Niveibacterium microcysteis: one gene and its partner. The protein of the gene in region 1 interacts with the protein of each later gene in a pairwise test. Links are inferred from orthologs where the notes say so. Each region holds a gene or a part of one and is shown on either strand. Other genes may lie near its edges. The genes, in order: hflK and ftsH.

What was found.
Region 2: the proteins of hflK (region 1) and ftsH interact in binary tests that used the Escherichia coli proteins (3 or more experiments, as listed by UniProt). The link is inferred for Niveibacterium microcysteis from one-to-one orthologs.

Annotation. Positions count from the first base shown.
Region 1 is NZ_CP071060.1:3,424,994-3,428,272, forward strand. The notes cover bases 101-3,062. They hold hflK (FtsH protease activity modulator HflK), read right to left. Parts: upstream 2,228-3,062; coding sequence 974-2,227; downstream 101-973. Other genes in these bases: hflC (protease modulator HflC), read right to left, coding at 101-974; hflX (GTPase HflX), read right to left, coding at 2,267-3,062. Also shown: JY500_RS15550 (DUF2065 domain-containing protein), read right to left, coding at 1-80; more of hflC, read right to left, coding at 84-100; more of hflX, read right to left, coding at 3,063-3,279.
Region 2 is NZ_CP071060.1:2,811,011-2,814,228, forward strand. What follows is about bases 174-3,074. They hold ftsH (ATP-dependent zinc metalloprotease FtsH), read right to left. Parts: upstream 2,617-3,074; coding sequence 730-2,616; downstream 174-729. Other genes in these bases: folP (dihydropteroate synthase), read right to left, coding at 174-679; JY500_RS12760 (RlmE family RNA methyltransferase), read right to left, coding at 2,723-3,074. Also shown: more of folP, read right to left, coding at 1-173; more of JY500_RS12760, read right to left, coding at 3,075-3,218. UniProt on the Escherichia coli protein: Acts as a processive, ATP-dependent zinc metallopeptidase for both cytoplasmic and membrane proteins. Plays a role in the quality control of integral membrane proteins.

The DNA of each region.
Region 1 (3,279 bases):
CACACACCGGGCGCCAGAAAGGGCAGCAGGCCTTCGAGCACCAGCATCAGTGCGAAGGCCATGAACAGGGTATCAAACATGGCCTACTTGCCGGCGCCGCCCTTGTTGCTGCCGGCTCCGCGGTAGTACTTGAAGAACTCCGAGCCCGGATCGACGACCAGCACGTCGCTGCGGTTCTTGAAGCTCTGGCGGTACGCTTCCAGACTGCGGTAGAAGCTGTAGAACTCGGGGTTCCGATTGAAGGCTTCCGCGTAGATGGCGGCCGCCTTCGCGTCACCCTCGCCCTTGACCTTCTGCGCGTCGCGGTAGGCCTCGGCGATGATCACTTCGCGCTGGCGATCAGCATCGGCGCGAATCTTCTCAGCCTCGGCTGAGCCCTGCGAGCGCAGCTCGTTTGCAACGCGCTTGCGCTCTGCCTCCATCCGGCTGAAGACAGCGGCGCTGACTTCGGTCGGCAACTCGACGCGCTTGAGGCGAACATCCACCACCTGCACGCCGATCTTGCGCGCATCGAGGTCGGCCTTGCTGCGCATCTCGTTCATGATGCGCTCGCGTTCGCCGGAGACGACTTCATGCACGGTGCGCTTGCCGAACTCTTCGCGCAGACCAGCGTTCACGGTCTGCTCCAGTCGGGTACGGGCGCGCGCTTCGTCGCCGCCAACAGCCGTGTAGTAGGCCTTTGGATCGACGATGCGCCACTTCACGAACAGATCAACCAGCACGTTCTTCTTTTCGCTGGTGATGAAACGCTCGGGATCGCTGGTTTCGAAGGTCAGGATGCGCTTGTCGAAGTAGCGCACGTTCTGCACCAGCGGCACCTTGAAGAACAAACCCGGCTCGTTGGCGACACGACGGATCTCGCCGAGCTGGAAAACGATCGCGTACTGGCGCTGATCCACCGTAAAGACGGCGAGCGACAGCACCGCGATGATCGCGAGAGCAAGCCCCGCGAGCAAAGGCAAACGTTCGCGCATCAGCGCTCTCCCCTTTCGCGCGAACGCATGGCTTCGCGACTACGATAATCGGCAGGCACCGGCACATCGGCCTTCGGCGGCGCGACCGGATCCGAGCCAGCCGTGCTCGCCGGACGACTCGGGGTCGCAGCGACGTCCGGCGCTGCCACCGGCGCGCTTGGGCCCTGAGCGGTCGCCTGCATCAGTTTGTCGAGCGGCAGATAGAGCAGATTGCCATTGCCCTTGGCATCGACCATCACCTTGGTGGTGTTGGCAAAGATCTGCTGCATGGTGTCGAGGTACATGCGCTGGCGCGTCACCTCCGGCGCCTTCGCATACTCGGTGACGATGCTCTTGAAGCGCGAGGCATCGCCTTCGGCGTTCGCAATCACGCGAGCCTGGTAGCCCGCCGCCTCTTCGAACAGGCGCGATGCCGTGCCCTTGGCCTTCGGCACGACGTCGTTGAAATAGGCCTGACCTTCGTTCTTCTGACGCTCGCGATCCTGCCCTGCCTTCACCGCGTCATCGAATGCCGCCTGCACCTGCTCGGGCGGCTGCGCATTCTGCATTGTCACCTTGGAGATCATGATCCCCGCCTGATAGCGGTCCAGGATTTCCTGCATCAGCGTCGCGGCGTTCGTCGCAATCTGCTCACGGCCCTCGTAAAGCACGAAGTCCATCTTGCTCTTGCCGACGATCTCGCGGATCGCGGACTCCGCCGCCTGAACGACGTTTGCGTCCGGCTCACGGTTGTTGAACAGGTATTCCTTCGGATCCTTCAACACGTACTGCACCGCGAACTGAATGTTCACGATGTTTTCGTCGTCCGTGAGCATCAGCGATTCATTCAACACCTTGTTGCGCTCGCTGCCGCGATAGCCGATTTCGACGGTACGCACACCAGTCAGGTTGACCAGTTCGTGCGTCTCGATCGGGTAGGGCAAACGCCAGCGCAAACCCGGTTCGGTGCTCTGGATGAACTTGCCGAAGCGCAGCACGATGCCGCGCTGGCTCGCATCAACAATGTAGAAACCGCTCGCAAGCCATAGCGCGGCGACGACGCCGACGATCAGGCCGATGCCGCCACCGATCTGGCCGGGGCTTGGCGAATTACCGCCCGAGTCGCCGCTGCCGCCACCCTTGCGACCAAAGAAGCCGGACAGGCGGCGATTGACATCGCGCCATACCTCTTCCAGATCGGGCGGCCCTTGATTGCCGCCGCGGTCGCCGCCACCCTGATTGTTGTTGCCCCAGCGCGGGTCGTTGAGAGACATGAGAATTCCGGTGATGACCATAGGGATGGTCCTTGGAGATCAGCCCGGCTCTGCGGGCACGTCCTCGCCGAGCAACAGCTCGGCGAGCGCTTCGCGCAGGCCATCAAGGCCGGCGCCAGTCTGAGCGCTGACAAAAACGCGGGCGATGTTACCACAGGCGTCCCGCTCAACCTTGGGCGCCGCTAGGGTCGCATCGATCTTGTTCAGCACGAGAATCTGCGGCACATCACCTGCGCCGATTTCCTGCAACACCTTGTTGACCACCTCGATCTGAGCTTCACGGTCGTCGCTGGCGCTGTCCACCACATGCAGCAAGAGATCAGCACTTGCAGTCTCTTCCAAGGTCGCGTGAAACGCTGCCACCAGAGAGTGCGGCAAGTCGCGGATGAAACCTACGGTGTCCGACAACACCACGGTGCCACGACCAAGAAACACCCTGCGGGAGGTCGTGTCGAGGGTCGCGAACAGCTGGTCTGCCGCATAGGCACCCGCCTTAGTCAGCGCATTGAACAGCGTCGATTTGCCTGCGTTCGTATAACCGACTAGAGAGACCGTCGGAATGTCGCGACGTTCCCTTGCACGTCGACGTGTCTTGCGCTGGCGTTCAACCTGGGCGAGGCGCTCCTTCAGTGCCTTTACCCGCACGCCGAGCAAACGGCGGTCGGTTTCGAGCTGCTTTTCGCCCGGGCCACGCAAGCCAATGCCACCCTTCTGCCGCTCAAGGTGGGTCCAGCCCCGCACCAAGCGCGTTGCCAGATGTTCAAGCTGCGCCAGCTCGACCTGCAACTTGCCTTCGTGACTCTTGGCACGCAACGCGAAAATATCGAGGATCAGCGCATTGCGATCGACAACGCGGCACTGCAGCTCGCGTTCGAGATTTCGTTGCTGAACCGGGGATAGCTGGTGATTGAAGAGCACCAGATCGGCCTGGTGTTCCTGGCATGCAGCACCAATTTCTTCCACCTTGCCGCGCCCTGCGAACAAGGCTGCATCGGGTGCGCGCCGCTTGCCGCGCACGACGGCCAGCACTTCAGCGCCGGCGCTCTTGGCGA
Region 2 (3,218 bases), 610 kb from region 1 along the record:
TGAGTTGCCCGAGCATCGTCTTGCGCGAGACACCGACAAGGACAGGCCTTATCGCTCGAAACGATTCGAGCGCGCGGAATAGCGCCAGATTGTGTTCGAGTGTCTTGCCAAAGCCAAAGCCCGGGTCAACGACAATACGATTCTGGTCAATACCTGATTGTCGAAGCGCATCGAACCGATCGCTCAAGAACGCATACACCTCGCCGACGACATCGGCGTAGACCGGTGATGTCTGCATACTTCTCGGTTGGCCCTGCATGTGCATGACGCACACGGCGCAGTTGCTTTCGGCAATCGCGTCGATCGCCCCCGGCTCGCGCAACCCGTTGATGTCATTGATCATGGACGCGCCAGCTCTGATTACAGCCTGCATGACCGACGGTTTAACCGTATCGACCGAGACTGGACAGCCGAGGGTTGCGAGGGCCTCGACAACAGGCACAACCCGGGCCAACTCCTCGTCGACCGACACTCCCAAAGACCCAGGACGGGACGATTCGCCACCAACATCCAGAATGTGAGCCCCGGCATCAATCGCGCGCTTTGCCTTGTCGACGAGCGCATCCAGCCGACCCGCCAGCCCGTCGCCGCTGAAGGAGTCTGGCGTCGCATTGATAATCGCCATCACCAGCGGACGCGCGACCGATAAGCGATAGGATCCGAGACGAATTTCGTTCATGCAAAAACTAAGGGCCGGCTTAGCCGGCCCTTTTCACTGTGGAATTCTTCTCAGGCAGGAGCCGTTGCGCTAGGTGTCGAATCGGCAGGGCCATCGGACACCGGGGGTTTCGGCTGCCCACTGGCGTGGGGCGGACGCGGCGGGCGGCCCGCCATGATGTCAGCGATCTGGTCGGAATCAATAGTCTCCCACTCCAGCAAAGCCGCCGTCATTGCCTCAACCTTATCGCGGTTGTCTTCGAGGATCTTTCTCGCCAAAGCGTACTGTTCATCGACGATCCGGCGGATCTCGGTATCCACTTTCTGAAGTGTCGCTTCCGAGAGATTCTTGTGTGTCGTGATCGACCTTCCAAGGAAGACTTCACCCTCGTTCTCGGCATAAACCATCGGTCCAAGCGCCTCGGACATCCCGTAGCGCGTCACCATGTCGCGAGCGATGCTGGTCGCACGCTCAAAATCGTTTGATGCACCAGTTGAGACGTTGCCGACGAAGATTTCTTCTGCCACGCGACCGCCAAACAGCATGCAGATCTGCGCCAGCATCTGGTCTTGATAGAGACTGAAACGGTCCATCTCCGGCAGTGACCACGTCACACCCAGTGCCCGTCCGCGTGGAATCACCGTGACTTTGTGAACCGGGTCGCAACCCGGGAGGACTGAGCCAATAATCGCGTGACCTGACTCATGGTAAGCGGTCTTCTTCTTTTCCTCCGGCAGGATCACCATGGACTTCCGTTCGGCGCCCATGAAGATCTTGTCCTTGGCGCGCTCAAAGTCATCCATGTCGACCAGGCGCTTGTTCGAGCGAGCGGCGAACAGTGCAGCCTCGTTGACAAGGTTGGCCAGATCCGCGCCCGACATGCCCGGCGTGCCCCGCGCAAGAATGTTCGCATCGACGTCAGGTGACACAGGCACCTTGCGCATGTGCACCTTGATGATCTGCTCGCGACCGCGAATGTCCGGCAGTGGAACGACGACTTGCCGGTCGAAGCGGCCTGGACGCAGCAACGCTGGATCCAGTACATCCGGACGGTTCGTTGCGGCAATCACGATGACGCCGGTCTGACCCTCAAAACCGTCCATTTCGACCAGCAACTGGTTCAGCGTCTGCTCGCGTTCATCGTTTCCGCCGCCAAGGCCCGCGCCACGCTGGCGACCAACGGCGTCGATCTCATCAATGAAGACGATGCAAGGCGCCTGCTTCTTGGCATTCTCGAACATGTCGCGAACGCGTGCGGCACCAACGCCAACAAACATTTCAACGAAGTCAGAACCGGAAATGGAGAAGAACGGCACCTTCGCCTCACCGGCGATGGCCTTGGCAAGCAGCGTCTTACCTGTACCCGGCGAACCGACCATCAGCACGCCTTTGGGAATCCGGCCACCAAGCTTTTGGAATTTCGACGGATCGCGCAGGAAGTCGACCAACTCGGCGACCTCCTCTTTTGCCTCGTCGCATCCCGCGACGTCCGCAAAGGTGATCGAATTGGTCGACTCGTCCAGCATCCGAGCGCGACTCTTGCCGAACGAGAAGGCGCCGCCTCGGCCACCGCCCTGCATCTGACGCATGAAGAAGATCCAGACGCCGATCAACAGCAGCATCGGGAACCACGAGACGAAGATGCTCATCAGGAGCGATTGCTCCTCTTCGGGCTTGGCCGTGATCTTGACGCCGTAGCGCATCAGATCGCTAACCATCCAGAGGTCCTGCGTACCCGGCGTAAAAACCGTGATCTGCTTGTTGTCCTGGGTCGTTGCACGCAGTGTGCGGCCTTCAATGGTGACCTTGGCGATCCGCCCCTGCTTGGCTTCCTCCATGAACTGGGAGTATTCCATCTGGCTTTGCGCGGTCTGCCGGCTATTGAACTGGTTGAACACGGTCATCAGCACGATGCCAATCACCAACCAGATCGCAAGATTCTTGAAAAGATTGTTCAAGTCGCTTCCTTCTCAGGCCCGAACGGGGCCACTCCCCACAGTAGACCGGATCATTCTATGACCGTTCAACGGCTGACGCCAACGCAGCCCCTGCCCGGCCGTGCAATCAGAGACGTTTCGTCTGACCAAGCAAGTACACTTCCGAGCTTCGGTCGCGTGATGCAGCCGGCTTGCGAACCTGCACCTGCGAAAAAACGCGCCCCATCGCCTTGCGGTACTCGTCGAACCCAGACCCCTGAAAGACCTTCACCAACATGTTGCCACCCGCCACCAGGTGCCGTTCGGCAAAATCAAGCGCCAGCTCGCAGAGGTAGATCGAACGCCCTTGGTCAATCGTCGCAATACCCGAGATATTGGGTGCCATGTCGGAAAGCACAAGGTCCACATGTCGACCGTTCAGACGACGAACCAGTTCGTCGAGTATCGCCTCTTCAGTAAAATCCCCCTGAATGAAGTCAACACCGCTGATGGGCTCGAAATCCAGCAAATCGAGTGCGATCACCGCGCCACCTGGCAGCACCTTGCGCGCAACCACCTGAGTCCAGCTACCCGGTGCCGCGCCGAGTTCGACCACGACTTGTCCCCGCGACAGCAGGCGATCC